One region of the Kitasatospora sp. NPDC048407 genome, then DNA from elsewhere that is predicted to be linked to it. Evidence: riboswitches for the same ligand, from Rfam matches in the RefSeq annotation. Region 1 holds a riboswitch; each other region holds the start of a gene.
The links. Region 1 has a riboswitch for cyclic di-AMP ahead of ACGFWJ_RS34715 (peptidoglycan DD-metalloendopeptidase family protein). Riboswitches for the same ligand answer to the same signal wherever they lie in the genome.
Positions count from the first base shown of each region.

Region 2: linked by a shared signal. The riboswitch ahead of ACGFWJ_RS30340 (M23 family metallopeptidase) and the one ahead of ACGFWJ_RS34715 (peptidoglycan DD-metalloendopeptidase family protein) in region 1 are both predicted to bind cyclic di-AMP.
Region 3: linked by a shared signal. The riboswitch ahead of ACGFWJ_RS07050 (transglycosylase family protein) and the one ahead of ACGFWJ_RS34715 (peptidoglycan DD-metalloendopeptidase family protein) in region 1 are both predicted to bind cyclic di-AMP.
Region 4: linked by a shared signal. The riboswitch ahead of ACGFWJ_RS35535 (transglycosylase family protein) and the one ahead of ACGFWJ_RS34715 (peptidoglycan DD-metalloendopeptidase family protein) in region 1 are both predicted to bind cyclic di-AMP.

Region 1 is NZ_JBICXW010000035.1:24,919-31,916, forward strand. Features, by position in the region: gene ACGFWJ_RS34690 (biotin transporter BioY) at 201-797, shown strand; gene ACGFWJ_RS34695 (ribose-5-phosphate isomerase) at 872-1,357, shown strand; gene ACGFWJ_RS34700 (GNAT family N-acetyltransferase) at 1,428-2,681, opposite strand; gene ACGFWJ_RS34705 (PP2C family protein-serine/threonine phosphatase) at 2,848-4,059, shown strand; gene ACGFWJ_RS34710 (hypothetical protein) at 4,447-4,641, shown strand; cyclic di-AMP (ydaO/yuaA leader) riboswitch at 5,012-5,166, shown strand; gene ACGFWJ_RS34715 (peptidoglycan DD-metalloendopeptidase family protein) at 5,172-6,158, shown strand; tRNA gene ACGFWJ_RS34720 (tRNA-Gly) at 6,293-6,363, opposite strand; tRNA gene ACGFWJ_RS34725 (tRNA-Pro) at 6,513-6,586, shown strand; gene tig (trigger factor) at 6,829-6,998, shown strand, end outside.
Region 2 is NZ_JBICXW010000022.1:75,670-82,667, reverse strand. Features, by position in the region: gene ACGFWJ_RS30355 (GNAT family N-acetyltransferase) at 1-454, opposite strand, end outside; gene ACGFWJ_RS30350 (hypothetical protein) at 505-1,317, shown strand; gene ACGFWJ_RS30345 (DUF3995 domain-containing protein) at 1,433-1,939, shown strand; gene ACGFWJ_RS30340 (M23 family metallopeptidase) at 1,949-2,716, opposite strand; cyclic di-AMP (ydaO/yuaA leader) riboswitch at 2,727-2,891, opposite strand; gene ACGFWJ_RS30335 (YiaA/YiaB family inner membrane protein) at 3,108-3,398, shown strand; gene ACGFWJ_RS30330 (alpha/beta fold hydrolase) at 3,520-4,350, shown strand; gene ACGFWJ_RS30325 (TetR-like C-terminal domain-containing protein) at 4,350-4,928, shown strand; gene ACGFWJ_RS30320 (hypothetical protein) at 4,960-5,142, shown strand; gene ACGFWJ_RS30315 (hypothetical protein) at 5,311-5,535, shown strand; gene ACGFWJ_RS30310 (sensor histidine kinase) at 5,724-6,983, shown strand; gene ACGFWJ_RS30305 (roadblock/LC7 domain-containing protein) at 6,967-6,998, shown strand, end outside.
Region 3 is NZ_JBICXW010000002.1:370,971-377,968, reverse strand. Features, by position in the region: gene ACGFWJ_RS07070 (hypothetical protein) at 1-24, shown strand, start outside; gene ACGFWJ_RS07065 (tyrosine-protein phosphatase) at 61-768, shown strand; gene ACGFWJ_RS07060 (MFS transporter) at 966-2,387, opposite strand; gene ACGFWJ_RS07055 (MFS transporter) at 2,511-3,758, opposite strand; cyclic di-AMP (ydaO/yuaA leader) riboswitch at 4,156-4,322, shown strand; gene ACGFWJ_RS07050 (transglycosylase family protein) at 4,326-5,468, shown strand; gene ACGFWJ_RS07045 (CapA family protein) at 5,491-6,639, opposite strand; gene ACGFWJ_RS07040 (diiron oxygenase) at 6,756-6,998, opposite strand, start outside.
Region 4 is NZ_JBICXW010000039.1:16,118-23,115, reverse strand. Features, by position in the region: gene ACGFWJ_RS35560 (ATP-binding protein) at 1-16, shown strand, start outside; gene ACGFWJ_RS35555 (DUF397 domain-containing protein) at 164-400, opposite strand; gene ACGFWJ_RS35550 (hypothetical protein) at 750-1,646, shown strand; gene ACGFWJ_RS35545 (hypothetical protein) at 1,773-3,779, opposite strand; gene ACGFWJ_RS35540 (hypothetical protein) at 4,016-4,171, opposite strand; cyclic di-AMP (ydaO/yuaA leader) riboswitch at 4,277-4,453, shown strand; gene ACGFWJ_RS35535 (transglycosylase family protein) at 4,459-5,673, shown strand; gene ACGFWJ_RS35530 (hypothetical protein) at 5,928-6,128, shown strand; gene ACGFWJ_RS35525 (AMP-dependent synthetase/ligase) at 6,245-6,998, shown strand, end outside.

The DNA.
Region 1 (6,998 bases):
CCAATCGGGACCGGCATCCGGACGGCCGTCCGACGGACAGTGACGGCCGCAGCACCGTGTGCACACAGTGAGGGCTTGGTCACAGGCCGGACCCGACAATCCCGGCCGGGTCGGCTTTGTCGTGCCCCGACGCGGCGGTGGAGCCCTGACACCGCATAGGTTCACAAGTGATCACCCCATCGGACACCCCGGGAGCAGCCATGGCCATCGCCGCGTCGACACCGTCCACCGCCGTCCTTGCCGACCTGCTGCCGCAGGCGTCCACCCGGATCGGCGCGCGGGCCCGCGACCTGGCCCTGGTGGCCGGCGGCGCCGCACTGACCGGCATCGCCGCCCAGCTGTCCGTTCCGGTGCCGGGCTCGCCGGTGCCGGTGACCGGGCAGACCTTCGCCGCGCTGCTGGTCGGCACCGCGCTCGGCGCCCGCCGCGGCGCCGCCGCGCTCGGCCTCTACCTGGCGGCCGGCGCGGCCGGCCTGCCCTGGTTCGCCGAGGGCACCTCCGGCGCGGGCATGGCCACCTTCGGCTACGTGATCGGCTTCGTGCTGGCCGCCGCCCTCACCGGCGCGCTGGCCCGCCGCGGCGCCGACCGCAGCCCGCTGCGCACCGCCGGCGCGATGGCGCTCGGCAGCCTGGCGATCTACGCGGTCGGCGTGCCGTACCTGGCGTTCGCCCTGGACGTCCCGCTGGCCAAGGCCGCGAGCCTCGGTCTCTACCCGTACCTGGTCGGCGACGCGCTGAAGATGGTGCTCGCGATGGGCGCCCTGCCGCTCACCTGGAAGCTTCTCGGCCGCCGCTGACGGGCGACCCGTTCCGAACCGGGCCCGCCGCCCCTGCCGGGGCGCGGGCCCGGTGGCATGTCACACTCGTGTCCATGCGCGTCTACCTGGGCTCCGACCACGCCGGATACGAACTGAAGAACCACCTCGTCGAGTGGCTGAAGGGGGCCGGGCACGAGCCGGTCGACTGCGGCCCGCACATCTACGACGCCGAGGACGACTACCCGCCGTTCTGCCTGCGGGCGGCCGAGCGCACCGCCGCCGACCCGGAGGCGCTGGGCGTGGTGATCGGCGGCTCCGGCAACGGCGAGGCGATCGCCGCCAACAAGGTCAAGGGCGTCCGCGCCGCGCTGGCCTGGAGCGAGCAGACCGCCGCCCTCGGCCGCGAGCACAACAACGCCAACGTGATCTCGGTCGGCGGCCGGATGCACACCGTGGACGAGGCCACCAAGTTCGTCGAGATCTTCCTCAACACCCCGTACAGCGGCGAGCCCCGGCACACCCGCCGGATCCAGATGCTCTCCGAGTACGAGACCACCGGCGAGCTGCCGCCCGTCCCGGCCCACCACCCGCAGGGCTGAGCCGGACCCAACGCACCGCGCCCGCCCGGGAGTTGTCCCGGGCGGGCGCGTTCGCTTTTTTCCCGGACGGTCAGAAGCCGTGCGGCAACCAGGGCTCCAGCCCCGAGCGGAACGCCGCCGACACCTGCTCCAGCGCACCCGTCCGCAGCTCCCGCACCAGCCCCGCCGCGGCCAGCGCCGTCAGCGAGGTGCCGCCCAGGTAGACCGAGCCCAACTCGCGGACGTCCAGCTCCAGATCGGCCGGCTCGTCCGTCGGCACGCAGGAGGCCGGCTTGCCCGGTACGGCCGTCAGCCGCCAACGGCCCGCGTTCCACGGGCAGAACGCGTCGGTGACCTCCAGCACCGCGTCCACCGGCTGCGCCCAGCCGCGCGCCTCAAGCGCCTTCGGCAGGTCCACCAGCCGCACGAACATGGCGTCCACCAGCCGGGGCATCAGGTGCCGGTAGTCCGACACCAGGTGCAGCAGCGGGTCGTCCGCCGGCAGGTTGAACGCCTCCACCCGCTCGGTGAGGTCGAGGTCAAGCAGGAACTCCCACAGCCGGGCGTACACCCAGGGCTGCTCCGCCTGCACCGCGCGGACCCGGACCACGCCGGCCGCGCCACGATCGTTCCAGTCGTCCTTCACCGCGTACCGGGCGTAGCCGAGCAGCTCACCGGTCTCCGGATCCTCCGCCACCACCGACTGCAGCGGGGAGAAGCCGCTGCGGGACTCCGGCGCGTCCAGCACCGGCAGCTTGTCCCAGCCCGGCTGCCGCACCAGGGTGCCCGGGCGGCGAGTGGCCAGACGGTCGTACAGCTCCTCGCAGCGGGCCAGTTCGGCCCCCGGATCGGCCAGCCGCAGCACCAGCTCGCCGCGGCGCTCCGGCGTGTGCACCTTCACCCGGCCGCGGATCATCGATATGACCGCCTTGCGGGTGCCCTGCCCGTAGCCGAACCGCCCGTAGATCACCGGCTCGGACGCCGTCAGCACCGCCAGCGCCTCCCCGGCCGCATGTACGTCGGCCAGCTGACGGCGCATCATGGCGGTCAGCGCGCCCCGGCGCCGATGGGTGGGCAGCACGCCCACCATCGTCACGCCCGCCGCCGGGACCACCGCTCCGCCCGGCACGACCAGCCGGAAGCTGAACGCCGAGCAGCCGCCGACGATGCGCTCGCCCTCGCAGATCGCCAGCGAACGCTCCACCTCGGTCAACTCGTGCCACAGCGCGCGTTCGGCGGGAGCCTCCCCGCCGCCGCCGAAGGCCACGTCAAGGGTGCTGTACCAGGTCTCCCACTCCTCGGCGCGCAACGGCCGGATGGTCAGATCGGGGTGTCGAATCGTCATGAGCCCCTGCCTACCACCCGATCCGGAACCGTGCGACCGATTTGTCGCGCCCATGCCGTAGCCGGCCTCCCGGGCGGCCGAAACCCACCGGAGCGTGCCCCTCCCGTTGCACTCGGTGCCACCGGGCCGTCGACGCGCGCACCGGCGGTGGATACAGTCGGTCCCCATGGTCGGCAGAGCGCGCCCCAGAGCGACGGGCCGGGACGGCGGACCGTCCCGCGAGCCCGTGACGGCCCGGCTGCGCGCTGCGCTGTACCGGGCCAGGCGCAGGGTGCGCCGCACCGGAGTCGACTACTTCCGCGGCGACGGCGTCGACTGGTGGGCGTTCGCCGCCCTCGCCCTCGCCGTGCCCGTCCTGGTCCTGCTGAACATCCTGCTTCCCGACTGGGCCCCGCCCACCGCCCTGGTGCTGCCCGTGCTGGCCGGCGCGCTGCTGCTGCGCCCCGGCACCCTGGTGCTGCTGTACGCCGTCGCCGCCGCCGGACTGATCACCGAATCCCTGGTGCACACCGGCGAACGCGTCGCCAGCGCGCAGCCGGAGACCTACACCCACGGCGTCACCCCCGGCTCCGCGCTGGTGGTCGGCGCGGTCGGCGTCGCCGGACTGCTGGTCGCCCAGTTCCGCCGCCGGATCGGCGTGCCCTGGCGCGGCGGCTCCACCATGCTGTTCGACCTGCGCGAGCGGATCCGGATCCAGGGCCGGGTCCCGGAACTGCCCGACGGCTGGCACACCGACACCGCGCTGCGCCCGGCCGGCGGCCAGTCCTTCTCCGGCGACTTCATGGTCGCCGCCCGCACCGGCCCCGGCGGACGGATGCTGGAAGCCGTCCTCGCCGACGTCTCCGGCAAGGGCATGGATGCCGGCAGCCGCGCCCTGCTGCTCTCCGGCGCCTTCGGCGGCCTGCTCGGCTCGCTGCCCGCCCACGACTTCCTGCCCGCCGCCAACGGCTACCTGCTGCGGCAGGACTGGGCGGAGGGCTTCGCCACCGCCGTCCATCTGGTGGTCGACCTGGACACCGGCGAGTACGAACTGCTCTCCGCGGGGCACCTGCCCGGCATGCACCGCCTCGCGGGCGCCGGGTACTGGGAGGTCAAGGAGGCCGAGGGCCCGCTGCTCGGCGTCTACGACGAGGCCAAGTTCGAGGGGGTGCGCGGCACCCTCGGCCCCGGCGACGTCCTGATGCTGTGCACCGACGGCATGGTGGAGATCCCCGGCCGCGACCTCGCCGAGGGCATGGACCGGCTGATGGGCGAGGCCGACCGGCTGGTCGCCACCGCCCCGGGGTCGATCCGGCCAGGCTCCGCGGTCCGGCTGATCGACACCGTCGCCAAGCACGTCAACGACGACCGCGCGGTGCTGCTGGTCTGGCGCCGCTGAACCTCCGTCCGGTGCAGACGCGGTGAGCGCGGAGTGTCCACGGAGTGTCAAACCCGGACGTTGATCTTCGGCCAATTCCGGTTCGCGGCCCGAGCCGGGCGGCGATGTTGGATCTGCCTGCCGGTTTGCCGCGCAGGCCAGCACGGACCACCGCCCGCCGACGGGGTGTCAGAACCCGTCCGCTATCGTCGCGGTCGGCGAAAATCAGTCCTGCCAGGCGGGTTCGGGCACCGAGCGACCGGGCAAGTCCTTTACGCACTCAGCACGAGCGACCACACTGAGTCCGGATGGAGTGGTGGGGACACGGGGGGCAGGGGCCGGTTTCCGCCTGGGAGCCAACGCCGGCTTCCACCGAACCCCCGCCATGAATCGAGGAAGTGAGTCCCGGTGGCCTTCTCCGTCTCCGCGCTTGTCCTGTTCGGCATCATCGTCGCGATCTTCATTCGCAACAAGCAGCTGAAGACCGGGCACGCCATCGTCGCCGCCCTGTTCGGCTTCATGCTGAGCCAGTCGACCATGGCTGGCCCGATCCAGCAGTTCCTCACCTCGGTCTCCAAGGCCATCGCGTCGATCGCGGGCTGACGGCCTGTCGGCTCCCCGGCGGCACGCCACGACGGGCGGGAGACACCCCCGCGCCGTCCATTCGGCCTGCCCACGGTGACCAGGCTCACCCGCGACGTCACGCCAGGTCCGCGCCCGAACGCGCACGGTGGCCGAAGTCGCCCACCGTGCGGGGTTCGTACGCGCACTGTCATGATCGCGTACGCGCACCGCAGCGTGGTGTCGGCACAGCGTGACCTGGTGGATCGTCAGCCCCTTCCCGATCCAGGGAGCGGGGCCGATCGGCGTTTGCCAGCCTCACGGGCCGTGGGATTTGCTTCCTCCGCAGCCCGGCCAGTGACCGGGCGGGCCACCGGACGGAACGCCTAGTCCTGCCGTCGTCCGGTGCCGACCAGATACCACGCCACGGCAGGAGCGGGGGAACCACAGGTAAGTCGCCGGGCCCGGAAACCACCGGGAACGGCTCGGGGTGAAGCCGCAGTCCCTGCGGCCGGGCAACTCTCGCCCGAACCCGACAGCTCACCTCGCAGGCGTCGGAGAGGAACGCCTTCATGTCCGCTCAGGGCAAGCACCGCAAGCCGAGCCTGGCCACCATCGCCCGGATCGCCATCGCCACCGGTGTGGCCGGCGCCGCGATCGGCCTCCCGGTCACCGCCGCCTCCGCGCACACCGCCACCGAGCAGGCCGGCAGCCGCCCGTCCACGGTCTCGGTGGACGCCACCCCCGTCGCCGACCAGGCCGCCGCCCCGCACAGCTACCGGGTCGCCTCCGGCGACACCCTGTCCAAGATCGCCGCCGCGCAGCACGTCGACGGTGGCTGGCAGAAGCTGTACCAGGACAACCGCTCCGTGGTCGGTGGCAACCCCGACCTGATCTTCCCGGGCCAGAAGCTGGCCATCAACGGCCAGGCCGCCGCCCCCGCGCAGGCCCCGGCCGCCAAGTCCACCTCCACGGACACCGCCACCGCGCCGAAGGTCGCCGTCAAGAAGGCCGACACCGCGAAGCCGGCCACCACCGGCACCGTCAAGGCCCAGCCCGTGGCCCCGGCCCCGCAGGCGGCGCCCCCGGTCGCCACCACGGCCACCACCGCCACCACGGCCCCCACCGCGGTCCCGGCCGCCGCGAGCAACAGCTCCACCTACGTCGCCCCGGCGCCGGGCAAGGTCACCACCGGTTACAAGGTCGCCGGCTCCAACTGGGCCTCCGGCTACCACACCGGCATCGACTTCCCGGTCGCCACCGGCACCAGCCTCAAGGCCATCGCCAACGGCACCGTGGTCTCCGCCGGCAACGGCGGTGCCTACGGCAACCAGGTCGTCATCAAGCTGGCCGACGGCAAGTACGCCCAGTACGCCCACCTGTCCTCGATCTCCGTCTCGGCCGGCCAGTCCGTGACGGCGGGTCAGCAGATCGGTCTCTCCGGCGCCACCGGCAACGTGACCGGCCCGCACCTGCACTTCGAGATCCGCACCACCCCGAACTACGGCTCCGACATCGACCCCGTCGCCTACCTGGCGGCCCACGGCGTCAACGTCTGATCCACGCCTCACCCCCGAAGGCCCCGCGCAGTCCGCTGCGCGGGGCCTTCGGGCTGTCCGGCGAACCGTGCTGGCGCCGCGGAGAACGGCAACGGCCCCGACTGCGTTGGCAGTCGGGGCCGTTGGCCATTCGGAGCGGGTGACGAGAATCGAACTCGCGTGACCAGTTTGGAAGACTGGGGCTCTACCATTGAGCTACACCCGCAAAGGCGTACCCGCACCGCGTCGCGGTGGCGAGGACTGGATCAGGGTACCTGGTCGAGCCGGTGGATTGCACACTCCTTCCGCGCTGTCGGCTCGCGAATATCGCCCCGGTCGGAGGCGGCCCGACGTGTACTCTTCTGCTCGGCACCACGGGGTGTGGCGCAGGTTGGTAGCGCGTCCGCTTTGGGAGCGGAAGGCCGTCGGTTCGAATCCGGTCACCCCGACCGTGCGGCAGGGTCTCGTCCGTGGGCGGGGCCCTGTTGTCGTTGTGGGGCGCGGCCGCCCCGGCCCTGCTCCGCTGTCGTTGTGGGGCGCGGCCGCCCCGGCCCTGCTCCGCCGTGCACCCGGTGCCGGGCGCAGTCACTTTCGTGGTACCGGTAGGATGGACCGCTGGCGGTAGTACGGACAGCATTGCAGCCCCAACCGCCTATCGCCCTGACCGCAAGCCCCCCTAGGAGACCCCACCGTGAAGAGCGCCGTCGAGACTCTGAACCCGACCCGGGTTCGACTCACCGTCGAGGTGCCCTTCGAGGAGCTCAAGCCCAGCCTCGACGCGGCGTACAAGAAGATCAACCAGCAGGTCACCGTTCCGGGCTTCCGCAAGGGCAAGATCCCGAACCGGGTCATCGACCAGCG
Region 2 (6,998 bases), on a different contig from region 1:
CGTACCGGAAGCCGGCCCTGGTCAGCACCCGGGCGGCGGCCGGGTTGTCGGGGTCGGTGCGGGCGAACAGCCGGTGCAGGCCGAGGGTGTCGAAGCCGAGCGCGCACAGCAGCGCGGTGACCTCCCCCGCGTAGCCGCGGCCCCAGGTGTCGTGCCGCAGTACGCAGCCGAGCTGGGCGGCGTGTTCGCCGTCGCGGGTGAGGGCGCCCTGGCCGATCGGTTCGCCCGCCGGGTCGTCGACGGCCAGCCGGTAGTGCTGCCGCGGCTCGGCCTCGGCCTCGTCGAGGTAGAGCTCGATCTGGTCGGCGCATTCCTCGAAGTCGGCCGCGTCGAACGGGAGATGCCGGATCACCCGGGGGTCGCCGTGGAGGGCGTGCAGCGCGGCGACTTCCTCCGGGGTGTGGTGGTACTCCCGCAGCGTGAGCCGGGGGCCGGTCAACCGGACGGTCTGCATGGGACTCGACCCTACCGGTCGGCCCCGCGCGGACCGGTTAACGTACCGGGGTGGACGACGAAGACCTGCACCTGCTCCCCCGTACCCGTGCCGCCGACCTGCTGGACTGGGCGGCCGAGGAGGGTTTGGAGGCGGTACCCGAACCGGCGGTGCGGACCGTACTGACCCTGCTGGAGCTGGGCGGCGCCCGGCTGCACGACGGTTTCCCGGAGCTGTCCTCGCCGGTGCTGGAGCACCTGCTGTACGAGCAGCTGCACCTGTACGTCCAGCCGGACGGCGACGCCTGGGCGTACCCGGCGGCGGTGCGGCTGCTGATCGAACGTCAGCGGGCGGCGCGGCGGCTGAACGCCAAGCGGCTGGAGAAGCTGCGCGAGGAGGCCGACTGGCAGGGCCAGGTGCTGGTGGACTCGCTGCTGCGCCGGTCCGACCTGCTGACCTGGCCGCGCCTGTACACGCTGCTGCTGCGCGCGGACGGCGTGCCGGTGGACGACCTCGACCAGGTGCGGGGATGGCTGGAGGACTTCCGGGCGCTGGACGTCGAGGAGCGCTTCGCCGCGTACGAGCGGGTGCCGGGGGTGGATCCGGACGGTGGCTGGGGCCCGGAGCGGGCGCTGCTGGTCGGGGTGTCCACGGACGGGGCGCGACGGCTGCTGGAGCACGGCCTGATGCGGCGCAGCTACCGCAACCTGGCCGAGCTGAACGCCCGGGGCCTGCCGATGCCGGACGAGCTCTCCGGGGAGTTCGAGGACTTCGAGGAGGCGGTGGCGCAGGCCGCGATCGACCTGTGCGGCGAGTGGACGGTGCCCGGGCTGGCCCGGCTGCTGCTGGAGGAGTACCCGGAGCTGGCCCCCGAGGTGTACTGAGGGTTTCGGCCCGCCGGGTCCGCCGATCGGAGGACCCCGGAATCGTCCTGATGATCCATCGGTCCTGGCCGTCCGGACGATCCGCGGGGCGGGGCCGCCGGGCCAGGGTGGAGCCATGGACATCGTGACTCCGGCCGGCGCCACCTCCGTCGGCCTGCGCCCGCCGTTCCGTCGGATCGCCGCGCAGGCCGCCGCGCTCTGGTCGGCCGTCTTCGCCCTGGTGCACCTGTACTGGCTGCTGGGCGGCCGGGCCGGTCTGCCGGGCGGGCTGTCGGTGCTGGACAACACGCCGCTGCTGGTGATCGACATCATCGCGATACCGCTGTGCGCGGTGGCCGCGGCGCTGGCCCTGGCGCTGATACGGCCGTGGGGCGAGCGGCTGCCGGCCCGCGGGCTGCTGTGGGCGGCCCGGGGCACGGCGGTGCTGCTGATCGTGCACGCCGCGCCCTCCGTGCCGGACTGGCTGGCGCTGGCGGCGGGTCACCGCTCGGTGGCGGAGCTGGACGCGATGGCCCGCTTCGCGACCGTGCTGTACGAGCCGTTCTTCCTGGCCGGCGGGCTGCTGTTCGGCTGCGCGGTGTTCGGCCGGCGGCTCCTGCCCGAGCGCGGCGGCCGTCGATGAGCGGAAGAACTACGGCTGCAGGCCGCGCTGCTGGAGCCAGGGCAGCGGGTCGATCGGGGCGCCGCCGCCGGGGCGGACCTCCAGGTGCAGGTGCGGGCCGGTGACGTTGCCGGTGGCGCCGACCGCGCCGAGCACGGTGCCGGGGGCGACCTGGCCGGAGGCGGTGGCGATCCGGGAGAGGTGGCAGTACCAGAGTTCGGTGCCGTCGGGCAGGGTCTGGATGACCCGGTAGCCGTAGGGGCCGGACCAGCCCGCCGAGGTGACGGTGCCTCCGGCGACGGCGGCGACGGGGGTGCCGGTGCGGGCGGCGAAGTCCAGGCCGGTGTGCAGGTGCGCCCAGTGCGCGCCGGACTGGGCGAAGTGCGCGGTCAGCTGGTAGCCGGCCACCGGCAGGGTGTGCGCGGCCTGCTCGGCCTCGGCCTGCTGGGCGGCCCGCTTGGCCTCGGCCTCCTGCGCGGCGGCCAGCCGGGCGGATTCGTCGGCGGCGGTGCGCTGGCCGTCGGCCTGCTGCTGGATGCGGGCGGCGAGGGCGAGCCCGGGGTCGCCGGCGAGGAGGCCGTCGGAGGCTTCGTCCGCGGCGGTGACGGGCACCGGGGCGGCGGCCTGCGCGGGGGCGGCGCCGAGTGCGGTGGCGCCGAGCGCGGCGGTCATCGCGGTGACGCCCAGCAGGGGCGCGCCGGCGCGGGACTGACGGGGCAGCCGGTGCCGGGCGGCTTCCGGCTCGACCGGGTGGTCGAGCAACTGGGTGCCGGTGCTCTCGGTGTAGGTCGACGCCACGGGGGCGTGCTCCTTCCTTCCCTGCCGCCGACCGGGTTAGCTGACGGGTTCGGAGGTGGAAGGTCTCCTACGGTCGAGCCCAGGGCCGTCCCGATTCACCCCGGTGGAAACGTGGTTCCCCGGCTCCTGGGACGCCCCGAAGGGTGTGCCCAAGTGGATTAGGCGTGGCGCACGGTGCCGCATGGTTACGGCGTTGCCGACCGCGCTGCGTTATCAAACGTTAATCCTATGGACCCCATGATTCCAAGCCGCTACCACGAGACAGCGAAGATTTCCTGACGCCCTATGGGTGATTTGTGACGGTTCACCAGGGCCAACCTGACGGATTGTGACCGAGTGGTTGAGTATCCGTACTCACGCCACGCCTCCGGGCCGGCGCGACCCTGATGCCATGACCGCAACCGTGCCGCACCGGACCACCGCCGCCTACTTCGCCCAGGCCGCCGTCTCCTTCGGACTGGCCACCGCCGCGCTCTCGCTCGGGATCGCCTACCTGCCGGTGAGCGCCTGGATGCGCGCCTTCCTCGCCGTCGGGCTGCTGTACGAGATCACTTCCGCGTTCACGCTGGCCAAGGTGATCCGGGACCGCCAGGACGAGGGCGCGATCACCAGCCGGGTGGACCAGGCCCGGCTGGACAAGCTGCTCGCCGAGCACGACCCGTTCAAGGTGGAGGGGATCTGACCGATCCGGCCGGCCTCCACGGCTTGACGGCTAAGGCTATTAGCCTTAGCTTTATGGCTATCGGCAGTCGGCCGGGCCTCCAGCGCCCGGCGCACCGCAACGCCCGCCCAGGAGGCCCGCGATGAACAGCACCCTCGGCACCACCCGGTACGTCGACGTCCCCGGCGGCCGGATCGCCTACGACGACACCCCCGGCACCGGCGTCCCGGTCGTCCTGCTGCCCGGCATGCTCGACAAGCGCGCCACCTACCGGCACCTCGCACCGCTGCTGACCGCCGCCGGGCACCGGGTGATCACCATGGACCTGCGCGGCCTCGGCGAGTCCTCCACCGGGTTCACCGACTACTCCCCCGCCGCGATCGCCGACGACCTGGTCGCCCTGCTCGACCACCTCGACCTGCGCGGCGCCGTCCTGGCCGGCAACTCCTACACCGGCGCCACCGTGGTCCGCGCGGCCGAGCTCGCCCCCGGGCGGACCGCCGGGGTGGTGCTGATCGACGCCTTCATCGAGAACCTCCCGCTGAACGCCTTCCAGAAGGCCCTGTTCGGCCTGGCCGCCCCGCTGGTCACCGCGTTCCCCGGCCTGTGGAGCTCGATGCAGAAGTTCTACTACCCGACCGCGCGGCCCGCCGACTTCGACGCCTACCGGGCCGGCCTCGCCGAGATGCTGCGCGAGCCCGCCCGGAAGGCCGCGCTGCGCGGCTACCTCACGGGGGACTCCGCGCCGGTCGGCTGGTGCGAGGCCGTCGACGTGCCCGCGCTGGTGCTGATGGGCAGCAAGGACCCCGATTTCCCGAACCCCGAGCTGATCGCCGACCGGCAGGCCGCCGCGCTGCGCGGCCGTAAGGTGATGATCGAGAACGGCGGCCACTACCCGATGGCCGGCTACCCCCAGGCCGTCGCCGACGCCCTGCTCCCTTTCCTGAACGAGCTGAACGAGGTCGCCCGCTGATGGCCCGCGCCGGACTCTCCCCCACCGCGGTGGTGGACCACGCCCTCGACCTGATCGACGCCCAGGGCGCCGAGACGCTCACGCTGGCCGCCGTCGCCGCCAAGGCGGGGGTCGCCACCCCGTCGCTGTACAAGCACGTCCCCGGGGGCCTGGCCGAGCTGCGCCGCCTGGTCGCCGTCCGCACCCTCGACGACCTGACCGACCACCTGGCCGCCGCCGTCCTCGGCCACTCGCGCGACGAGGCGGTCGCCGCCCTGCTCGCCGCGTACGCCGGGTACGCCACCCGGTTCCCCCGTCGCTACGCCGCGCTGCCGCAGGCGCCCGAGCCCGACCCGGAGCTCATGGCGGCGGGCGAGCGGCTGGTGAACGTGCTGTTCGCCGTCCTGCGCGGGTACGGCCTGGAGGGCTCCGAGGCGGTGCACGCCGCGCGCACCCTGCGGGCCATGGCCCACGGGTACGCCTCGTTGACCACGGCGGGGGCGTTCCAGCTCGCCGAGGGGCCGGACGTGACGCTGGAGCGGCTGACCGGCGTGCTGGTCGACGGCCTCGGCCACTGGCCGGGCGGACGCGGCGCGTGACCTGACGGGGGCCTGGCGCGTTCTACCCGATATGAAGAAGCGCAGCCTGCTCGCCTTTGCCTCGCTCGCCGTCGGCGTGGTCGCCTCGCTCACCGCGCCCAGCGCGCACGCCGGCCCCGAGCACACGGCCGGCACCACCCCGCACACCGACACCCTCTCCGCCCCGGACCGGCCGATCGCCGAGGAGGTCCAGGAGGACGGTTCACCGGCCTGACGGCGCCTCCCGCCTGCGCGTGGGCCCCCGCACGCGCCCCTCCACACCATTTCGCAACCGGTTCCCCACGGATCCGACACCAATGGTGCGTAACACTGTCCTTCGGTCGGGAAGTCATACCGCGTGAAGACCTTCACGGGTGACCGACAAGCACGGAGGACAGCACACATGCCGCAGGTGACTCAGCGCATCGAGCACGGCACGGGACTGATCCCCGCCCCCCGCGCCACCTCTGACGGGTCGGCGGCCGGGACGCGGTCCGACGCGCTGCCGCAGCCGGAGGGCTGGGGCGCGACGCTCGCCCGCTGCTTCGCGGTGGCCCGGTCGCTGCGCTCGCTGCGGCCGGTGACGGCGAAGGACCCGCAGCCGTACGGCGAGGTGGACGGCCAGTAGCGGCGGCCCGCGCCGGATGTGACGGAGCGTGAGCCAGGGCCCGGCCGTCCGGCGTTGCCGCCGGTCCACCGGGACGCCACCTGACGGACGTCCGACGCTGTCGGTTCTGTCCGACATTGACGCGCTCTGAACAGCAATGCTTCGATCAGTTCATACGCCAGTAGGAAGTCCACCCTAGAATTCGGCGGGTGACGACCACTCAATGGTGCTTGGCAGCAGCCGCATTGCTCGCCCTTCTCGCTCTCGCGGCCTCCGCTCGGTCCCGCGCCGTCACCCGAAACCTGCGCGGCCGGCTGGCCGCCACCGAGGACGAACTCGCCGCCACCCGCGACCGGCTGGCCGCCGAACTGGCGGACCGTCAGGCGGGTGTCGAGACGGCGCTGCGCGAGCAGGAGATGAACGCGGCCACCCGCCGCGCCTTCCTCAGCGTGGCCCGCCGCATCCTGGTGATGGCACACGACCAGCAGGCCGGACTGGACGAGATGGAGCGCACCCACGACGACCCGGTGCTGCTCGAAGGACTGCTGCGCGCCGACCACGCGGCCGCCCAGCAGGCCCGGCTCGCCCAGACCCTGGCAGTACTGTGCGGCTCCCGCGCGGGTCGCCACTGGCCGGAGCCGGTCTCGCTGGAGGACGTGGTGCGCGGCGCCCAGTCGCGCATCCTGCCGTTCCAGCGGGTGGTGGTGCACAGCCGGGTCGACACCGCCGTGCTCGGTGCCGCCGCGGAGGCGCTGATCCACGCGGTGGCCGAACTGCTGGACAACGCGACCCGCTACTCGCCGCCCAGCTCCCAGGTCTACGTCACGCTGATGCCGGTCCACAACGGCGCGGTGATCGAGATCGACGACTGCGGCGTCGGCATGACCGAGGTGACGGTGGCCAAGGCGGGCGCGGCACTGTCCGGCGGCGGCTCGCTGGAGGTGTCGCGGATCGGCGAGGTCCCGCAGCTGGGCCTGGCCGCGGTCGGCCGGCTCGCCGAGCAGTACGGCTTCCGGGTCACCATCAACTCCGCGCCCTCGCCGTACGGCGGTGTGCGGGTGGTGGTGCTGCTGCCGTCCGCGCTGCTCACCGATCCGCTGTCGGTGCCCGCGAGCAGCATCCCGCGCACCGAACCGGCGGCGGCCGCGCTGCCGGCCCGTCGCCCGGCCGTCGCCGCGGACCACGACCGGCCGTCCGTTCCCACGCAGGGCGGCGCCCTGCCGCGGCGGGTCAACCGCCGTGGCAGCGCCCCGCAGCAGCAGACCGGGTCCCGGGCCGAGGAGCAGCCCGCGCCGCCGCCGCGCTGTGCGCGCGAGGCGCAGACATTCATGTCGATGTTCCAGGCCGGGACCGCCAGCGGCCGTTCCGCCGCACAGCAGGACCGGCGGCCCGAGCAGGACCGCCACGACGCATTCCCCGCCCCCCAACTTCCCCAGCGCTCGGGAGACTCCCATGACCACAACCCCTGATCTCGGCTGGCTGCT
Region 3 (6,998 bases), on a different contig from region 1:
GTCCTGGCCGTCGTCCCCACCTAGGAGTGCCGTGGGCCGGCGCCCCCGGGGCCGCCTAGGATGGCCGGCGTGATCGCGGACGAACCGATGGCAGCGGAAGCGGACGGGACCGCCCTTCCCGGGGTGCGCAACTTCCGGGACGCGGGCGGGCTCGGGGCACTGCCCCACGGCATCCTTTACCGCTCCGGTGCGCTGGACCAGTTGACGCCCGACGGCGCCCGGACGCTGCTCGGCCTCGGTGTGCGCACCGTCCTCGACCTGCGCAGCACGCCGGAGGTCACCGCCCGCCCGGATGCGCTCGGCGACAGCGGCATCCGGCACCTGCACGTCCCCGTCTTCGCCGAGCAGCGCTGGCCCGAGGAGCAGGCCGAGCTGTACCCGCTGATGGCCGAGCTCGCCGGACGCCCGGCCGCCGCGCTCGTCCGGACCTTGCTGGCCGCCGAGCGCCGGGCCGTCCTGGTGCACTGCGCGTCCGGCAAGGACCGCACCGGCGTGGTGGTCGCGCTGGTGCAGTCGCTGCTGGGCGCCGGGGAGCCGGAGATCCTCTCCGACTTCCTGCGTTCCAACGCGGCACTGGGACTCACCGCCCACGACCCCGACGTCCCCGGCCACGCCGGCCGCCCGGTCGCGGCCGTCCACCTGCGCCGCGCCCTGATCTCCGTCCGCTCCCACCACGGCACGCTCGAGGAGCACCTGCGCGCCCACGGCGCTCGAACCTCCGAACTCGCCTCCCTGCGCACGGAGTTCCACCCCACGGCCTGCCCGTAGGGCCTTCCCGGCACCGTCGCACCGGCCTGCCGCGACGCACCCGCCGCAGCATCCTGTTCCGCCTGAACCTCCTCCGTTCCCCACGCTGCCCGACACCCGCACGGCATCGCATCGCTCGTCCTCTGACTGCGACCCCGGTGCCATGACCCCGGGATTGCCGCCCCTCGCCACCGCCGGCGACAACCGCCGGCGGCTGATCAGTTGCGCGGGTGCGTCTCGTACATCCGCACCGCCACGGTGACGCCGGCCACTGCGGTCAGCGCGGCGACCGCCCAGATCGCGGTGGTCACGCCGTAGGCGTCGGCGAGGATGCCCGCCACCAGCGCTCCGACCGCGAAGCCGCCGTCACGCCACAGCCGGTAGACGCCGACGGCGCGCGCCCGCCATGCGGGGTGGGCGACGTCGCCGATGACGGCCAGCAGCGTCGGGTAGACCAGGGCGGTGCCCGCACCCAGCAGTGCCTGGGCGGCGGCCCACACGGGGAAGGTCGTCCCGACCGCGACCAGGCCGAGGGCGGCGGCCTGCAGCAGCATGCCCGCGGTGATCAGGTGCTTGCGGCCGATCCGGTCGGACCACCAGCCGGTGAGCATCTGCCCCGCGCCCCAGACGGCCGGGTAGAGCGCGGCCAGGATGCCGATCCGGCCGATCTCCAGACCGTGCGCGGCGTACAGCAGCGGAAAGATGCCCCAGGCGAGGGCGTCGTTGAGGTTGTTGACCATACCGGCCCAGCTGGCGCTGGACAGCGCCCGGTCTCCGAGGCTGGTGGTGCGCGCTATTCGGGCGGTGCTGAGCGCCGCCTGGTCGTCGCCACCGGCGTTCGCGCGGGCAGTGGCCGCATCCTCCGGCATGGCAGCGACCGTACCCTCCGGCGAGGCCCCGCCGGCCGCTCCCTCCAGTGCCGTGCTTGTGGTGACCGCATGGGCGGCGGCCTCCGCCCGGGCGTGCTCGCGCGTCTCCCGGACGGCGGCGACCGTCAGGCCCAAGCCGAGCGCGACGTAGGCCGCGCCGAGCAGGAACGGCTGTGGGCGCAGACCCCAGTGGGCGGCAATGGCGCCGGTGCCGGTCGCGGTGACGGCCACCGCGAGGTAGCCCGCCGCCTCGTTCAGGCCCATCGCGAGGCCGCGCCGGGCCGGGCCGACCAGGTCGATCTTCATGATCACCGTGGTGGACCAGGTGAGGCCCTGGTTGATGCCCAGCAGCACGTTCGCCGCGACGATCCAGCCCCAGGTCGGGCCCCAGGCCAGCATCGCCGGTATCGGCAGGGCCACCAGCCAGCCCGCGATCAGCACCGGCCTGCGCCCGTACCGGTCGGAGAGGGTGCCGGCGAAGAAGTTGGTGACCGCCTTGGTCGCGCCGAACGCCAGGATGTACGTCAGCGCACCCGTGTAGGCGGACAGGTGGAAGACCTTGTCGGCGAGCAGCGGCAGAACCGTCCGCTCCTGCCCGAGCATGCCCCCGACCAGGGCGTTGACCGCCACCAGCAGGCCGAACTGCGCGAGGTTGGCGCGCAGCCCGAGCCGGATCGGGCGGCCACCGGGCCCGCCGGCCGGGATGGCGGGCGGAGCAGTGGTCGGCGCGGCTGCCCGGGGTGGCAGCGGGCGCTGGGCCTCGACGGACATGGACGGCTCCCGGGTGGTGCGTGATGCGTGGAACGTGGTGCGTGGAACGTGGTGCGTGGTGCGGTGCTCCGCCGGCGTTGACCGCGCGGCGTGCACGACGAGCCTATTCCACTCTTTCATGGATTACTGGATAGGTGCGTCCACCTGTGGTCGTGCGGGCAGCTTCCGGACGGCCGGCAGCGCGAGCAGGAGGAGGGCGGCGGGCACTCCCAGCGCGGTCATGCCGAACAGCGTTCGGTGCACGCCGATCCCGTCCGCGAGCGGGCCTGCGAGCACCAGGCCGAGTGGCATCAGCGCCACCGAGATCAGGTGGTCGTAGGAGCTGACCCGCGACAGCACCTGCTCGGGTATGTGCACCTGGAGTGAGGTCTCCCACAGCACGAAGCAGAGCGAGACGCCGACTCCGGTGCAGGCCTCCAGCAGGGCGATCACCGCGACCGGAGCACCGGATCCGATGATCAGCGCCTGGCAGGAGGCAATCGCCATCCCGACGGCCGCCACCGCCATCGGCCGGGCCGGTTTCAGGCGGTAGGCGCAGACGTCTCCGACGATCGAGCCGAGGCCGAAGGCGGTGACCACCACGGCCCAGGCGCCGGCCCCGCCCCACTCGCGGTCCGCCAGGACCGGGCCGAGCACGAACACCGAGGGCAACACCACCACGTGGTACACCGCGATCGCGAGCATGCCCGACCACACCCAGGCCCGTTCTCGCACCTGCCGCCAGCCGACCCGGAGTTCGGCCAGGAACCCGAGTCGCTCGGCCTGCTCCGCACTGGCCCGCCCGCCCACCGCACCGAGTCTCGCCAGCACGGCGGCGCTGGCCGCGAAGCTCGCGGCATCCACCATCAGGGCACCGCCGGGCCCGGCAAGGGCGACCAGCGCGCCGGCCAGCACCGGGCCGATCACCAACCCCACCGAGTGGACGAGCCCGCGCAAGGCATTGGCCTCGCCCAGCCGTTCACCGGACACCAGCAGCGGGATCAGCCCGGTGGAGGCGGGCAGGAAGAACGCGTCCGCCACCCCGAACACCACCATCAGCAGTGCCAGCACCCCGACCCGGGCCGTCCCGGTGAGCAGCAACACCGCGACGGCCGCCTGGACCACGCACCGCACCAGATCGGAGGCCAGCATGATCCGCTGTCTTGGCATCCGGTCCGCCCACACGCCGCCGATCAGCATGAACACCAGCACCGGCAGCAGGCCCGCCGAAGCCACCAGGCCGACATCGGCGGCCGACCCGCCGATCGACAGCACGGCGAACGGCAGCGCGACGAACGACACCCTGTCGCCCAGGACGGACAGCGACTGGCCGACGAACAGACGGGCGAACTGGCGCTCCACCCGGAGTACTTCGGGAATCAGCACAGCCACGGGCACCTCCACAGCGGGTCGGGGAACAGCGATCACCGCGATGGTAGGAAGCTCCCGAAGCAGCTGTCGCGCGATTTATCCGCAACGCCTGCAATGCCCGGATATCGCTCAACTCGCTTTAATTCCACGGCATTTGATGACAATTCAGCTTCCAAGGCCCAAGCGGGACCGTCCGCCTTCCCTCCCCCCGCTCCCCCAATCCCACCGATCGGCCAGACTTTCGCACCCGACCATCGGACCGCCGGATCACCCGACCGCCCGACCGCCCGGGCAGCGCAACTCGGCCGTAATACGGCCGCGATGAGCTTGTGATTGCTCCGTTCGAGTGATTAGGCTCGGTCCGGCCCGCACCGCCGGGCCCCGCACGCGGCAACGCCGAACCCTGTCCGCCGCGTTGCCGGGTCGACCACCACAACCCTTGGACAGGGACGGGGGAACCAGGTACGTCGCCGCCCCCACGGCTAGGGGTGAAGCCTCCGCACCGGCTCCCGCCGGCACACGGCGGCCGGGCCTCCCTCCGGTCCGAACCCGACAGCTCACCTCGCAGGCGTGCGGAGAGGATCTGGCATGCTCTTCACGGGTTCCGGGCGCCACCGTCGGCAGAGCCAGGCGGAGAAAGCCGCCGAGCGGGCGATCGCCGCAGCCGGCGTCGCCGGCGTCGGCCTCGCCCTGCCCCTGCTCGCCGTGACGGGTGCGCAGGCCGCCCCCAGCACGGTCTGGGACCGGGTCGCCGACTGCGAGAGCGGCGGCAACTGGAGTTCCGACTCGGGCAACGGCCTGTACGGCGGCCTCCAGATCACCGCCCAGCGCTGGATCGACTACGGCGGTACCCGGTACGCCGAGCTGCCCAGCGGAGCCACCCGCAGCCAGCAGATCGCGGTCGCCGAACGGATCCTGGCCACCGAGGGCCCGCAGCCATGGGTGTCCTGCGCCGACACGGCGGGCCTGCGCACGGTCAGCGCCCCCGGCGTGGTGGACAACAACGACTCGGCGGACGAATCGGGTGCGCTGCGCGGCGCCCGCGGCATCGCCGCCGTCAACACCGCCTCGGACGGCACCGTCGCCCCGCAGAACGCCACTCCGGTGTTCTCCGGCCTGCCCGGCTACGACCCGGTGTACCACGTGTACTGGTACGAGAAGAACGGCGGTTGGTTCTGGACCAGCCACCAGAGCCTGTACGAGCGCTACATACAGCTGACGCACCCCCAGCCGCCTGCGGCCACGCCGTCCCCGGCCCCCACCCCGGAGAGCCCGGCCACCCCGACCGCTCCGACCGCTCCGACTACGCCGACTGCGCCGTCGACCGACCCGAGCCCGACCCCGACCACACCGTCCGACAACCAGAACGGCAACGGAAACGGGAACGGCGCCGAGAACGGCAACGGCACAGGCCACGGCAACGACCAGGGCCAGGGTCAGGACAGCCACGGCAACGGCGGCACCCAGCAGCCCACCACCCCCGACCCGGCCACCACCACGCCGCCCCCGAGCGCCTCCACGCCCGGCAGCGCGCCCGCGCCCGCCGAATCCCCGTCCGCCGCGACCCCGTCCCCGCAGCCGTACACCGTCGGCCCGGGCGACACGCTGGCGAAGATCGCCCGCAGCCACGAGCTGAACGGCGGCTGGAGCGGTCTCTACCAGAGCAACCAGCAGGTGGTGGGCGAGAACCCGGACCTGATCCACCCGGGCCAGGTGCTGAACCTGGGCTGACGGCCGCCCGGTCGAGCCGCCGTCACTTCGGGACGGCGGCCAGTCCGGTGCAGCCGCGCAGGCCGTCGCGGCGCTGCTGGGCGGCCTTCGCCGCGCTGCCGGTCTGCGGGACGGGCACGCCGCGGCCGTCGATGTGGGCGGGGGTGAAGGTTTCTCCGGTGACGCGTCCGTCGGTGCTGATGGTGAGTGTGGTGACGCCGGTCTCGTCGGAAGCGGTGTAGTTCGAGGTGCCGTACCAGAGGAAGTTGCCGAAGCCGTACGCCACGTAGGTGTTCCCGAGCATGCCCGCGCCGAGCATGGTGTGGGCGTGGGTGCCGACCACGGCGGTGGCGCCGGCCGTGGCGAGCTTCTTGGCGAGTGCGGTCTGCGCGGCGGTCGGGCAGGCCACGCCTTCCTCGCCCCAGTGCAGGTAGACCAGCACCACGGGCGCCTGCGCCTTGGCCTCGGTGACGGCGCGCAGCAGGGCCTTCTCGTCGAACGCGGAGGCGATGCCGGCCTTGTGCTCGCCGGCCCGCCACTTCTGGTTGGTGATTTCGTCGACCTGGCTCGCCGCCAGGACGGCGACCTTTGTTCCGCGCACGTCGGCGATGTGGGGCGCGAAGGCTTCGGCCGTGTCCTTACCGATGCCGATCAGCGGAATCGGGGAGTTGGCCTTGGCGGCGAGGGTGTCGGCGAGGCCGTCGGCGCCGAAGTCGACGGCGTGGTTGTTGGCCTGGGAGAGCACGTCTATCCCGGCGTCCTTGAGCGCGGTGAGCGCCTTGGGGCTGGTGCGGAACGTGTAGGTCTTGGGCTCGGGCTTGCCGCGGCCGGTGATCGCGGTCTCCAGGTTGAGCACCGCCAGGTCGGCGGCGGACAGGGTCTTGGCGATCGGCCCGAGCGCGGTCTCGCCGGCGGGGGCGGTCAGCCGGGAGCCGGTCCGGCCCTCGAAGTGGACGTCGCCCGCGAAGGCCACGGTGATGCTGCCGGCGGCGCCGCTCGGCGCGTTGTCGCCCGAACCCGTGCTCGGAGCACCCGTCGTTCCCGGGCTGCCGGACGTTGCACCTCCGGCGGAGTCCCCGGCGGGGGCGGCGGCCGTCGTCCCGCCGCCCCCGGATGGCGTCGATCCGCCGCATCCGGCGACGGCGGTGAGCAGCAGGACGGCGGCAGCGGTGGTGAGTGGTGCGCGGCGCATGGTGATTCCCCCGGATCGTTCGCTGCGTCGCACTGTATCCGCGCCACTCGATCACCGGAAGCCCATCTCGCCACCAAATGATCACAACTGTGCGACCTGATCCGCCGTCGAACCGCTCAGGCGATCACTCCGGCCGCGCGCAGCAGCCAGCGGTTGGCGCGGCCGACCAGTCCGGCCCGGTCCAGCACGCCGATCACCTTCTGCGCCATTTCTGTCTTGGTGGTGCGCCAGTGCGGGTTGGCCCGGGCGACGGCCTTGCCGATCTTCGGGTCGATGCCGACGGCGGCGTAGAGCCGGGGGTGGATCAGCGCGGTGGTGGCGTAGTAGATGACCACGCCGAGGAACAGCTGTTCCCACCG
Region 4 (6,998 bases), on a different contig from region 1:
CCGCCGCTCCGCCTGACGCCCCGCACCCCTTCTTCTCCGGCCGAACCGGCCGCCACCTTCCCGACTTGGGCCATCCGGCCCGTCCGGTCCAAAAAAACATTGAAGGCCGTCGCGGGATCTCCCACGACGGCCCGTCTGTGCGGCCACCGACACACCGTCAGGGCTAGTTGCCCAGGTGGTCGAACTCCCCGTCCTTCACGCCGAGCAGCATCGCGTCGATCTCCGCCCGGGTGTAGACCAGCGCCGGCCCGTCGGGGAAGCGCGAGTTGCGCATCGCGACGTCGCCGTTCGGCAGCGCGGCGAACTCGACGCAGTTGCCCTTCGAGTTGCTGTAGCCGCTCTTCTGCCAGACCACGCCCTCGAGGTCCGTCGCCGCCATGCCGTTGTACGCCTCACCCATTGTTTTCTCCCCAGACCCTGGCGAATGCCTCACTTGACGTGATGATAGCTCGGCTGCACGTGCATCAGCATGGGAAATTTCCCGTGCAGAAGAACGTGCCAATGCCGTCACCAACCCTTCACGGCCGGACAATTGACGGTGCGTAAGCGGACACAGCAGGGCGAATCGCCAACTTCGCCATGACCGTCCGCACACAGCCGTCAGCGCGTTGTCGATCACCCACCACCCGCCCCGCGCCTCACAGCCAGTCACAACTGCCGCTGTGATGACCGTCACTTCCTGGCGGAAAGCCGCCCACTCCCGGTATCCGGCTGCAAGGCACGCTGGGCAATGTCCTACGATTCGGCGCATGAGCACCGCAGCCATCCCGGGCGCGCCACTGCCCGTCCGTACGCCAGGCTCCCGTGCGCGGGGGCGCCACCGCCGTCCCGAGCGCCCCGAGATCATGGCCGGTTCGCCTGCCCTGGTGCTGGCGGTTCCGGCCGTCGCCGGGCCGGAGACCCGTCCGGTCGTCGAGGAGCTGCTGTCCGTCGTGCGCGGCGACCAGCCGGGCATCGAGGTGACGGCCGCTTACCTGGGCGGCGAGGACGCCCAGACGGTGGCCGATCTGCTGAACGCGGCCGCCGAGGCCGGCCAGCCGGCACCGGTGGTGGTGCCGCTGGTTCCGGGGCCGCACGAGTTCCTGCCGGAGCTGCACAAGTCGGCCGCCGAGACCGGCGCCCAGGTGCTGGACCCGCTGGGCCCGCACCCGCTGCTGGCCGAGGCCGTGCACGTGCGCCTGTCCGAGGCGGACCTGGCCCGCGCCGACCGCGCCCGCCTGTTCGCGATCGCCACCGCCGCCGACGGCGTGGTGCTGACCACCACCGGTGGCGAGGAGGCCGCGTCCGCGGCCGGCATCACCGGTGTGCTGCTGGCCGCCCGGCTCGCCGTGCCCGTGGTCGCGGCCGCGCTGGACGTGCCCGGTTCGGTCGCCGCGGCCGTCGAGCACCTGAAGTCGACCGGCTGCGGGCGCCCCGCGCTGGCCCCGCTGGTGATCGGCCCGGAGGCCGACCCGGAGCTGCTGGCCGCGGCCGCCGAGGAGACCGGCTGCCCGAGCGCCGCCCCGATCGGTGCCTACCCGACGGTGGCTCAGCTGATCGCCTCCAGCTACCTGGCGGCGCTCCCCGAGCCCACCGCGGAGCAGTTGGAGGCCGCCGAGGCCGCCGCCGAGCAGCGCACCACGCCGGGGGCGCACGCGGCGCGCTGACGCGCCGTCCGAGGACCGCGACGGGCGGGAGCAGCGCATCGACGCGTTCCCGCCCGTCGCGCTTTTGCCCTGCGCGCGGGCATCAAGCCTGCCGCAGGCAGTCGCGCTCTGCCGTGCCCACGGCCCTCAGCCGGTGACGCGCCCCGTTCGCGGCGCGCCGTCGGTGAACTTCAGCACGGGCAGCTCCACCTGCCGGGGCGGCGTGGGCGCGGCGGCGGGGCTGGTGGCGGCGTTCCACGGTCCGGCGGCGAGTCCGGGGCCGGCTTTGCCGAGCGCGAGCGTCTCCGACTGTCCGGCCTTGCGGAACAGGATCTGCTTGGGCGCGGGCGCGTCCGGGTCGAGCCACAGTTCGGGGCCGTCGCCGAACTCGCAGTCCAGCACCGCGATGTCGTCGGGCTTCCCGTCCCCGGTGGCCCGGAACGCCACCCCGGCCTTGCGGTAGCCGGTCAGCCGGCTGCGGCTCAGGGTGACGAGTTCGCCGTCGAGTTGGTGTTTGAGGGTGGCCACCGCGTAGTCGGACTTCCCGGCGGCGTCGATCAGCAGCCCGTCGAACACCGTGCCCTTGTCGCGCCCGAGCGCGTGGACGGCGATCCCGCCGGCGGCGTTGCCGTACAGCACCGAGGCGCGGTAGGCGAAGTCGTTCAGGTAGGCGCCGTGCTCGATGCCCCAGCCGCCGTTGTGGTAGGCGGCGAACCGGCTGACGGTGTGCGGGTGTTCGGAGTTCTGCCAGACGAAGATGCCGTTCTCCAGGTTGTTGTGCGCCAGGCAGTTCTCGAACGTCCACACCCCCTCGCTGGTCTCCGGCCACTCGTACCCGGACGCCCCGGTCGCGCCCTGCACGCCGACGGCCACGCAGTCCTTCGCCGAGGAGCCGGTGCCCGCGCCGAGGCTGAAGCCGGTCAGCCGGTAGCCGCGCGGATTCGGTTCGAACACCGTCCTGGAGGCGACGCACCCCTCGTACGCGATGTCGTCGGACGGGCCCTGCGGGGTGCGGGTGTCGATCGGGCCGTCCCACCAGTACGCGTCCTCCCAGGTGTTGTGGGAGATGCAGCCGCGGAACGTGATGCCGTGACTGTTGTGCGGCACGAACGCGTGGCTTCCGGCGTCGCGCACCACCACGCCCTCGACCACCGTGCCGCGCGAGGTGTCCAGCAGCATGTGGAAGTGCAACCCGTACCGCCCGAGCACCGGCTCGCTCACGGGCTGCCCGTTCCAACTCTCCTTCCCCACCGCCCGCGGCCCGACGCGCCGCAGCACCGCATGCCGCACATCGGCCGGCCGGCTGGACGTCAGGTGGACGTGCGCCCGCCCCTGCTCGGTGCCCTCGACCCGCACGTTACGCGTCAGGTTGAGCACCTCCGCCCCGAACACCGCCCCACCACCGAGACTCACCCGCGGGTGCGCGTGCTGCAACGGCGCGGCCAGCGTGACGCTCGGGCCGTCCACCCGCTGAACCGTCACCAGGTCGTACGCATCGGAGAACCCCTCGGCATCGGGCGGCGCGGTCGGCGTGACGGCGAGCTCGTCACCCACCTGCCAACCCTCCGGCGCCACCGCCAGCTTCAGTACGGTGTCCCCCGCCTTCAGCTCGGTCGCGGCCCGCACCCACGCCGTCCGGGGCGCACCGTCCAGCCGCAGGTAACCGCGGCCGGTGACCCACAGGCCGGTGTCGGTGTCGACGACGGTCATGCCGCCGCCCTGGAACCGCCGTTCGTCGATGTCGGGAAAGCGCAAGGTATGGGTGTGCGCCGCATCGGGCGCGAGCGCCAGCACCCCGCGGACCTCGACGTTGCCCGCACTCTCCAACGTCACCGACCGGTCCCCGGCGAACACCAGCGACCCACCCGTGTCGATCAGCAGCGACCCGACCTTGGCATCACCGTCCAGCACCACCTTGTCGGTGATCCGCACGGCACTCCCCGCCCCGGGCACCTTCCCGCCCCACCCCTCGGCATCCGACCACCGCCGCCCGCCCTCGCCCACCGCCCCCGCCGCCGGCTCCGCCCCGGCCAACGACTGCCGCAGCACCACTCCCCCACCGACCGCCGCCACCGTCCCGACCGCCAGCCAGGCCAACACCCGCCGCCGCCCCGACAACGGCCGCTGCTGCCGCGCGTTCTCCCACTGCTCCACGATGGCCGCCTCCCGAAACGTGCAGGGACTCCGAATCGTCGCGGGCAGCATAGATGGCTGTCACAACGGAAATCGGCGACTTCCGAAACAGCTAAGCATTCTGACGTAGCATCACCCATCAGTTCGGCAGAAATGGGCGATGGCCGCAATTCCACGACCTGTCAGCAAAGGGTCTTCAGCTCCCGGGACAAGATGGACAGAACGCCCATAACTCCCCATCCGGTCGGTCACAAACACTAGCCAAGGCGAATATTCGCCCGGCAGGCCACATAACCACCCAAAACGGGCACAAGATCGCCAATTTCCTGACGGAAGCCCAGGTTTGGCCGCTCGCCGTGGAGTTCGCCCAAAATTCCTTGATCGAATTTTTCGGACCCGGTGACGGCCGTCACAGGAATTTGCTAATCGTCCTTAATTCCGCTTAATGTCCTGCCCACGTTCGTGGACACACGGACCCAGCTCGCCCGGAACGCCGAATCCTGCCGCCGGGTGGGCCGGCTCATGCAATGACGCACCGCGGCAGGGGCGGGGGAACCAGGTAAGTCGCCCTGGGGCGGTCCTGACGGACCGGTCCGGGGCTTGGGGTGAAGCCGTGCGCGCCGAAAGGTGTGCGCGGCCGGGCAACTCCAGCCCGAATCCGACAGCTCACCTCGCAGGCGTGGGAGAGGAACGCTTCTTCATGCTGCCCATCAGCGCCAAGCGCGCCCGCCGTCTGATTGCCACCACTGGTGTTGTGGGCATCGGCCTCACGGTCCCCGGCCTGGCCGCGGGTACCGCCTCCGCCGCTTCGGTGGCCACCTGGGACAAGGTCGCGCAGTGCGAGTCCAGTGGCAACTGGTCGATCAACACCGGTAACGGTTTCTACGGCGGCCTGCAGTTCACCGCCTCCACCTGGGCCGCCTTCGGCGGTACCGCGTTCGCCCCGCGCGCCGACCTGGCCACCAAGGACCAGCAGATCGCCGTCGCCGAGAAGGTGCTGGCCTCCCAGGGCCCCGGCGCCTGGCCGGTGTGCTCGGTCCAGGCCGGTCTGACCAAGGGCGGCGCCGCCCCGCAGGTCGACACCTCCACGGGCTCCACCACCACCGCCAAGCCGCAGGCCCAGGCCCCGGCCCAGCCGCAGGCGCCGAAGCAGGCCCAGCAGCCGGCCCCGCAGCAGCGCCAGAGCCAGGCCCAGAGCCGCCCGCAGGCTCAGCCGCAGGCCGACACCCAGGCCTCCGGCAGCTACACCGTCGTGGCGGGCGACTGGCTGTCCGCCATCGCCCAGCGTCAGAACGTCGAGGGCGGCTGGGAGAAGCTGTACGAGCTGAACCGCTCCGTCCTCACCGAGGGCGCGGACATGATCTACCCCGGTCAGAAGCTGGCGCTCGGCAACGTCGCGGTCGCCCAGGCCCCGGCCAAGCAGTCGGCGCCCGCCAAGCAGTCCGCCCCGGCCAAGCCGAGCACCCCCGCGCCGGCCCAGCCGAGCACCCCCGCCAAGCCCGCCGCCACCACCACGACCGCCACCACGACCGCCACCGCCGCCGTCAAGGCGACCGGCTCCAAGGCCGCGGCGATCGACTTCGCGCTGTCGAAGGTCGGCCAGCCGTACATCTACGGCGGCACCGGCAACGGCGGCTGGGACTGCTCGGGCCTGACCCAGGCCGCGTTCCGCCAGGCCGGCATCAGCCTGCCGCGCGTGGCCGCGGACCAGGCCGACTACTCGACCCGGGTCTCGCTGAACAGCCTGCAGCCGGGCGACCTGCTGTTCTGGTCGAACAACGGCTCCAACTCGGGCGTCTACCACGTGGCGATCTACATCGGCGACGGCAAGTACGTCGAGGCCGCCAACCCGAAGTCCGGCGTGAAGACCGAGACCATCGCCAACTGGGCGCCGGACTTCGCCGGTCGGGTCTGAACCGCCTGACACCACACGCACCGCGCACACCACGCGCACGCGCACGCGCATGAGGTGACCGCACCGCGGACACCGCTGCCCTCGGGGACCCTGGTCGGCTCCGGGGGCAGCGGCCTATCCTCGGCCGAGACCGAAGGCCGAACGCCGAACGCCGAACGCCGAACGCCGAAGGCCGAACGCCGAAGGCCGAACGCCGAACGCCGAACGCCGAACGCCGAAGACCGGAAGCAGTCCCGAGCCCCTGGAGCGGTGCGATGGCGAAGGTGACGATCACGCTGGACGCGGACCTCGCGCTGGAGGCGATGATGCGCCTCGGAGTGAGCAGCCCGCAGGACGCGGTGGAGCTGCTGGTGCGCGACTACCTGTCCACCGGCCGTCGCACCCAGGCCCGCACCGGCGGCAGCCGGGACGGCGAGCGCTTCACCGGCCCGGCCCCGGCCGTCGAAGAGGGCTGAACGCAGCGGCCGAAGCGAGCCCAACACCCGTCACTGTCAAGGAACTTACCGTCTAGTAAGTTCGCGGCGGAGTCCCTACCCTGGGCGAACCCCACCCCACCCAAGGGAGTTCGCTGATGGCACACCCCCTCGCCCGTGCCGCCCGCGCCGAGCACCTGCGCGACCGCGCGCCCGTCGAAGTCCTGCACTCCGACGGGCGGGTGGTCGAGGCCCGCACCCCGCACCTCGTCCCGCCGCCGGACTCCGGCAGCCTCGCCGACCTGCCGTTCCGCAACGCCGCCGAAGCCCCGGCCGCCGAGGTGCTCACCAGACGTCAACCCGCAGGCGGCTGGCAGCATGTGACGGCACGTCAGTTCGCCGACGAGGTGGCGGCGACCGCCCGCGGGCTGATCGCCGTGGGGGTGCGCCCGGGCGGGCGGATCGTGCTGATGTCGCGCACCCGCTACGAGTGGACGCTGCTGGACTTCGCGGCCTGGGCGGCCGGCGCGTCCCTGGTGCCGGTGTACCCGACTTCCTCGGTCGAGCAGGCCGAGTGGATCGTCCGGGACTCCGGCGCGGCCCTGGCGGTCGCGGAGGACGCCGACACCGCCGAGGTGTTGACCACGGCGATCGCCCGCACCGGCGGCACGGTGCCGCTCTGGCGGTTGGACGAGAACGCCGTCGAGGCCCTCGGTGAGCTCGGAAAGGCGGTGCCCGCCGGGGAGTTGGAGAAGCGGCGGGCGGCTCTCGGCCCGGACAGCGAGGCCACCCTGATCTACACCTCCGGCACCACCGGTCGCCCCAAGGGCTGCCTGCTCACCCACGCCAACTTCCTCACCGAGGCGGCGAATTGCCACGCCCTGCTGGAGCCGGTGTTCACCGCGGCGACCG